DNA from 3 places in the Nocardioides marmoraquaticus genome. Region 1 is predicted to be linked to each of the others. Evidence: riboswitches for the same ligand, from Rfam matches in the RefSeq annotation. Region 1 holds a riboswitch; each other region holds the start of a gene.
What was found. Region 1 has a riboswitch for cyclic di-AMP ahead of ACYU8I_RS04430 (C40 family peptidase). Riboswitches for the same ligand answer to the same signal wherever they lie in the genome.

Region 1 (2,250 bases):
CGGCCGGGTGGCGTCGTCGAGCGCAGGCACGGTCGCGGGGGCGGGGTCGGGCACGTCGTCCAGGCTAGGAGAGGACGCGGACGACCCGCTCAGACGGGCGGGGCGGGGAGCAGCGCGGCGAGCCAGTCGACGAGCGGGCGCAGCGACAGGTCGCCGGCGACAGCGGTGTCGACCCCCGCGTAGCGCAGCGCGACCAGGGCGCCGGTCAGCAGGGCGGCGACGAGCCCGAGGGCCGCGGTGACTCCGCCGGCGGTGCCGGGCCGGCTGGCGCGGGCCAGCCCGATGACGCTGAGGACGACGGCCAGCACGGCCAGGGCGACCGCGATCCCGAGGTTGGCGCGCCACAGCGAGGAGACGAGGGCGGCGAGGCCCGCGAGGAGGCCGAGGGTGGCGGGCACGGTGGTGCGCGCGGGGACCTCGGGCGAGGCGACGAAGAGCTGGTCGAGCGCCCCGAGGGGGTGCTCGACGGTCGTGGGGGCGACCTGCGCGTCGGGACCGGGAGGGGTCATGAGGGCAGGCTAGGACCGGCGCGGCCGCCGGGACGGCAGCCGCGCCGGTCTCGGGGCATCAGCGCAGGGTGCCGCCGAACCAGCTCGACGTCCACGGCGACGCCTTCGAGACCCGCTTGCCCGAGCTGGGGGAGTGCAGCATGTGCACCTTGCCCTTCGAGCGGCCGAGGAAGATCGCGGCGTGGTAGACCCGGCCGCCGTTGTGGAAGAACATCAGGTCGCCGCGCTTGAGGTTCGACTTGGCGACGCGGCGCACCGCGCCGGCCTGGGCGCCGGAGGTGCGGGGAACGCTGACGCCGGCCTTGCGGAAGCTGTAGTAGATGAGGCCGGAGCAGTCGAAGGCGCTGGGGCCCGCCGCGCCGTAGCGGTAGGGGTCGCCCTTCTGGTTCAGCGCGATGCCGGTGGCGTTGGAGATCTTCTTCGCACGGGAAGCGGCGTGGGCGTCGCCCACGGGGCTGGCGAGCAGCAGGCCGAGCGCCATGACGACCACGAGGAGGAGCTGGGCGGGGATGCGCAGGGCAGGGTGCAGGGCAGGGAGCACGGGGGAGCCTTTCCCACGCCTGCGAGGTGAGCTGTCGGGTTGGAGCCGGGAAAGTGCTCTGCCGTCGTGAGACGACTTCACCCCTAGCGCGACCGGGCGGACCCGGTCGGCGCGGTGGAACGTGTGGTTCCCCCACTCCTGCCCCGTCGATCTCGGTCGGACCTCGCGTCGGTGGGCAGGACTCGGCGTACCGGCGAGGGGTGCGATGTCGCCGGAGCAGCGTAGGGCCTGACGACCACCACGGTCCAGGGAACGGTGCGACCGGTGGGGCACGGGTGCCGGGGTACGTGCCCCGGGTGGTGACCAGCGTCTCGACCGAGCCCGTGCAGCGGCTGCGCCGCCGGGTCGACCCGGTCCGCGTCGTCGACCAGGTGCAGATCGTCAAGACGGCCCTGGCCGGTGGTCTGGCGTGGTGGCTGGCGACCGACGTGGGCCAGCTCGACCAGGCCTTCCTCGCACCGTGGGCGGCGGTGCTCGTGGTGCACTCGACGATCTACAAGACCGTCTCGCGCGGCACCCAGCAGGTGGCGGCGACGTTCTTCGCGGTCTTCCTGGCCTTCTCCGTCGGCACGCTGTTCGGCATCGAGCCGTGGAGCCTCGGGCTGGTCATCCTGGTCGGCTTCATGCTAGGGCAGCTGCCGTGGGTCAAGGAGGAGGCCGGCACGATCGCGACGACCGGGCTCGTCACGCTGGCCACCGGGTCGACCGACCAGATGGAGCTGCTGTCGAGCCGGCTCGTCGACACCGCGGTCGGCGTCGCGGTCGGCCTGGCGGTCAACCTGCTGGTCTGGCCGCCGCTGCGCGACCGCGCGGCGTGGTCGTGGGCCGAGCAGCTGCCCGGCCAGCTCGCCGACGTGCTGGGGGCGATGGCCCGCGGCGCCGGCGACGGCCTGACCACCGACGAGACCGACGAGTGGGTGCGCGACATCCGCCGCGTCGACCTCCACGTCGACCAGGCGTGGCGGCTGCTGTGGCAGGCGCGCGAGAGCGGTCGCTTCAACCCGCGCCGCTCCCGACCCACCGGCTGGGCCGACCTCAAGAAGATGCTGCACGAGCTCGAGCAGGGCATCGCCGACTGCCTCAGCATGGCGCGCACGATGCGGCGCAGCGTCGAGGAGGACACCCCGTGGGACGTCGAGTTCCGCGAGCGGTGGTGCGACCTCGCCGGGTCGGTGGCGGAGCTGGCAAAGCTGCAGGACG
Region 2 (2,250 bases), on a different contig from region 1:
GCGGCGTGGTGCAGTGGGCCTCCGGCCTCGACGACGTGCGCAACGCCCAGGTGGTCCAGGTCAACGACGACCTCAGCGGTGCCGTCGTGCTCGTCACGCCTCGCTCGGGCCCCTCGTCGCAGGCGACCCTCGACCTGCTGCAGACGCTGCGTGACGACCAGCGCGGCGTCGAGCAGCAGACCGGCACGACGCTCGGCGTCACCGGCCAGACCGCGATCCAGACCGACGTCTCCGACCGGCTCGGCGAGGCCCTGCCGATCTACCTGGCCGTCGTCGTGGGCCTGGCGTTCCTGCTGCTGATGCTCGTCTTCCGCTCGCTGCTGGTGCCCGTGACCGCCACCCTGGGCTTCCTGCTCTCGGTGCTGGCGACCCTCGGCGCGACCGTCGCGATCTTCCAGGAGGGCACGTTCGGGCTCGTCGAGGGCCAGCCGCTGGTGAGCTTCGCCCCGATCGTCGTCATCGGCATCGTCTTCGGCCTGGCGATGGACTACCAGGTGTTCCTGGTCAGCCGGATGCGCGAGGCACACGTGCACGGCATGTCGGCGCGCGAGGCCGTCGTCGACGGGTTCCGCAACTCGGCACGGGTCGTGACCGCGGCCGCGACCATCATGATCTCGGTCTTCGGCGCCTTCATCCTCGAGCACGACCCGCTCATCCAGTCGATCGGCTTCGCGCTCGCCGCGGCGGTGTTCCTCGACGCCTTCGTCGTGCGCATGGCGCTCGTCCCGGCGCTGATGTACCTGCTGGGCGAGCGGGCCTGGTGGCTGCCGCGCTGGCTCGACCGCCTCCTGCCCGAGCTCGACGTCGAGGGCGAGAAGCTCGCGGTCGACCCGCCGCGCACCGAGCGGCCGGGCAAGCACCGCGCGGAGCCGGTCCGGGCCTGACGGCACCGAAGGTCCAGACCGAGTTTTGGCACCGGGCCCGGTCGGTCTACTGTCCTCCCAGCCCCGGTGCCACCGGGGCCGACCTGCGCGCCCCGCCGAATCCTGTCCACGCGCCGGTCCACCACCGGCACCACATCCGGGCAGGAGCGGGGGAACCACTTCCCCGGGCGCACCGCGACAGCGGTCGTCCTCTGGGGTGAAGCCACGCGAGTGGCCGGGCTCCTCGGCCCGAACCCGACAGCTAACTCCGCAGGCGCGACGGAGGACCCCACCATGCGCAAGCTCGTCGTGTCGCTGCTCGCTGCCCTGGCAGTCGTGCTGCCCGCCCTCGCGATCACCACCCCCGCCCAGGCCGCCACCGCGGTCGCCACCTCGTCCGCGTCTCCCGAGGGCACCGAGCCCACGGAGCAGGAGCAGGCCGCTGCCGAGAAGGCTGCTGCTGACAAGGCTGCTGCCGCCCAGCAGAAGGCGGCCAAGGAGAAGGCCGCGAAGAAGAAGGCCGCCGCCCAGAAGGCCGCCAAGGCCCGCGCCGCCAAGAAGCGCGCCGCCAAGAAGCGCGCCGCCAAGCGTCAGGCGCAGGTGCGGGTGTGGAACCGCCTCGCGCACTGCGAGTCGACCAGCCGCTGGGCCGTCAACACCGGCAACGGCTACTACGGCGGGCTCCAGATCAGCCCCGGCACCTGGCGCGCCTTCGGCGGCCAGCGCTTCGCCGGCCTCCCGCACCGCGCCACCAAGTCCGAGCAGATCACGGTCGGCAAGCGCATCAAGGCCGGCCAGGGCTGGGGCGCCTGGCCCTCCTGCTCGCGCCGCCTCGGCCTGCGCTGACCCCACTCCCCCCGCCGAGAAGTCACTCCCTGACCGGCGAGAAGTCACTCCCTGACCCGCGAGAAGTCACTGCCTGACCGGCGAGAAGTCACTGCCTGTCAGGCCAGAGGCCAGGGACTGACCCCTCGACCGCCAGGCACTGACACCTCGACCGTCAGGGACTGACCCCTCGACCGTCAGGCACTGACCCCTCGACCGTCAGGGACTGACCCCTCGACCGTCAGGGACTGACCCCTCGGCGGGGAGGGGGGTCAGCCGCGGGCGGCGCCGTAGCCCAGCAGGGCGGCGAGGCCCAGGGCGCTGCGGGGGGCCCAGCCGGTGCGCCACAGGCCGCCGTGGGCGGCGGCGTACGCCTCGTCGCGCCACGGCTCGTCGTGACGTGGCCCGCCGTCGGTGTGCAGGTCGTGCACCAGCAGCGCCGCCATCAGCACGTGCGAGGTGGCGGGCTCGAAGACCTCGACGCCGAACCGGTGCGCCCCGGCGTACGCCGCCGCCAGCGCTCGGTTCTTGACGACCGAGCGGGTGCGCGTCGGCGGGGCGA
Region 3 (2,250 bases), on a different contig from region 1:
CGCATTGTCGACGACCGCCGCCAGCAGGTCCGCGGCCTGCGGGGTCGCCACCGCGGCCGCGGCCTCGACGTCACGGTCGTCGATCGCCTGCTCGAGACGTCGGAGCACGGTGGCGGCGCCGTCCTCGACGGCGCCACCGCCGGCGGTGGCGCCACGCGGTGGCTCCAGCTCGGTCCCGCGCTCGCACCCGGTCAGCAGCCCCAGGGCGAGCGCGAGGACGAGCAGGAGCGTCCGCGCGAGCAGCAGCGCGTCAGCCCGGACGGACCGCGCCGGAGTACGGCATGTCGTGGAGACCCGAGACCTGGACACCGGAGCCGGGGTTCAGCGCGTTGACGACCTGGCCGTTGCCGACGTACATGCCGACATGGCTGATCGGGCTGTAGTAGAAGACCAGGTCACCAGGCTGCAGCTCGCTCTCGGAGACGGGCGTGCCTGCAGCGTACTGCGCCTGCGAGTTGTGCGGCAGCGAGACGCCCTCGGTCGCCCAGGCCGCCATCGTCAGGCCGGAGCAGTCGAAGGCGTCGGGCCCGGCAGCGCCCCAGACGTAGGACTTGCCGACCTGCGCCATGGCGTAGGCCACGGCACCGCTGGAGACCTGCTCGGCCTGCTGCTCGGCGCGCTCGTCCTCGAGCGAGGCGAGCCGGCCCTGGGCGGCGCCGAGCTCGGCGCCGGCGCGCTCGGCGCGCTTGCCGGCGTCGCGCGCAGCGGCACGACGCTCCTGGAGCACCTCGCGGACCGCGGCCCGACGCTCGACCAGCTCGACGCGGGTCGTCTCGGTCTCCTGCAGCGCCGAGGAGGTGTCGCCGGCGTCCTCGGTGACGAGGGCGACGCCGGCGAGCAACCGCTCGGAGGTCGCGGGCATCGAGGTCGACGCGACAGGGACGACGTCGGCCGCGGGGGTGCCGGAGCCGGCGGCACCGGCGGCGGTGCCGTGCTCGACGAGGACGCCGCGGGCCACGCGCTCGCGCAGGTCGGCGGTGCGCTCGCGCTGCTCCTCGATGCGCTGCGTCAGGCGCTCGACCTTCTGCTTGCTGGCACCGGCGCGGGCCTGGGCACGCTCGTGGGTGGTCGCGCGCTCGCCGGCGAGCCGGTCGAGACGGTCGACCTGGGCCTGCGCCCGGTCGATCCTGGCGTCGAGGTCCGCGGCGCCCGCGGGGGCGGCGAGCAGGCCGGAGCCCGCGAGACCGAGGGCCAGCGCGGCGACGGTCGGGACCGCGGCACGACGGGTGAGTGGCGTGCGTTCCGCACGGTGGGCAGGGCGGTACTTCCGGCCGTCGGTCACGAGCGGACGGTCTCCTCTTTGTGTCGACGCCTACCAGGTGAGCTGACGGGTTCGGGCCCAAAGAACGCCCTACCGGATCGGCCCCACCGCAGGTGGTGCGTCACCCGGATTCACCCCGTGGACCGGTGGCTCGGCACGAGGCCGACCCGCCGTTCCGGTTGGGTCCCCGGCTCCTTCGCCAGCACCCCCCGGCACGGCTTCGGACTCGGCGCGGCCCCCGAGCACGCCGGGCGGCGCGCTGGTGCGGGGACCAACAAGCGCGAGACCCTAGGCCACCCCGTGGGGCGGATCCAAGTCGGCGCCTCGCGACGTGAGCCGTCTCACGCCGTCTCGACGTCGGGACCGGAGACCGGCAGCACCATCCGCAGCGGCGGCACCAGGCCCGACCCGGCGAGCACCTCGAGGGCGTGCCGCTCCTCCTCGTCGAAGGCCAGCTCGGGCGGTGGGCCGAGCAGCGCGGTCACCACGCAGTCGTGGCAGGCGGGGCCGCGCACCAGGCAGGCGTCGCAGTCGATGTGCAGGCTCATGGCGTGCTCCTCGGAGGTCTCGGTCCGGTCGGGGAAGGGACCGGTGCGACGCACGCTGGCAGGGACCACCGACAACCCGTGCCGGGCCCAGCCGTGCGAGCGGCGCCGACGCGTGTTGCGGCACAGGGTTGTCGGTGCGGGCGCCTAGCGTCGGGCGACGTGACCAGGTGGGACGCCCAGATGAGCTTCGACGAGCTCGGCCGCCCCCTGCGCGAGACCACGTTCTGCGTGGTCGACCTGGAGACGACCGGGGGCTCGGCGGCCGCGGGCTCCATGATCACCGAGATCGGCGCGGTCAAGGTCCGTGCCGGCGAGGTGCTCGGCGAGTTCCAGACCCTGGTCAACCCGCACACGGCGATCCCCCCGTTCATCGCGGTCCTGACGGGCATCACCGACGCCATGGTCGCGCAGGCCCCCCCGGTCGAGAGCGCGCTGCCCGCC

Region 2: it holds a riboswitch for cyclic di-AMP, as region 1 does, so the genes downstream of both, ACYU8I_RS07230 (transglycosylase family protein) here and ACYU8I_RS04430 (C40 family peptidase) in region 1, are expected to answer to the same signal.
Region 3: it holds a riboswitch for cyclic di-AMP, as region 1 does, so the genes downstream of both, ACYU8I_RS03620 (C40 family peptidase) here and ACYU8I_RS04430 (C40 family peptidase) in region 1, are expected to answer to the same signal.

What each region holds. Positions count from the first base shown of each region.
Region 1 is NZ_BAAHAA010000004.1:99,801-102,050, reverse strand. It holds gene ACYU8I_RS04440 (hemerythrin domain-containing protein) at 1-54, opposite strand, end outside; gene ACYU8I_RS04435 (hypothetical protein) at 90-509, opposite strand; gene ACYU8I_RS04430 (C40 family peptidase) at 568-1,050, opposite strand; cyclic di-AMP (ydaO/yuaA leader) riboswitch at 1,069-1,206, opposite strand; gene ACYU8I_RS04425 (FUSC family protein) at 1,347-2,250, shown strand, end outside.
Region 2 is NZ_BAAHAA010000007.1:65,678-67,927, reverse strand. It holds gene ACYU8I_RS07235 (MMPL family transporter) at 1-884, shown strand, start outside; cyclic di-AMP (ydaO/yuaA leader) riboswitch at 1,015-1,138, shown strand; gene ACYU8I_RS07230 (transglycosylase family protein) at 1,158-1,709, shown strand; gene ACYU8I_RS07225 (hypothetical protein) at 1,961-2,250, opposite strand, start outside.
Region 3 is NZ_BAAHAA010000003.1:156,839-159,088, forward strand. It holds gene ACYU8I_RS03615 (hypothetical protein) at 1-309, opposite strand, end outside; gene ACYU8I_RS03620 (C40 family peptidase) at 251-1,282, opposite strand; cyclic di-AMP (ydaO/yuaA leader) riboswitch at 1,295-1,444, opposite strand; gene ACYU8I_RS03625 (hypothetical protein) at 1,603-1,809, opposite strand; gene ACYU8I_RS03630 (DEDD exonuclease domain-containing protein) at 1,990-2,250, shown strand, end outside.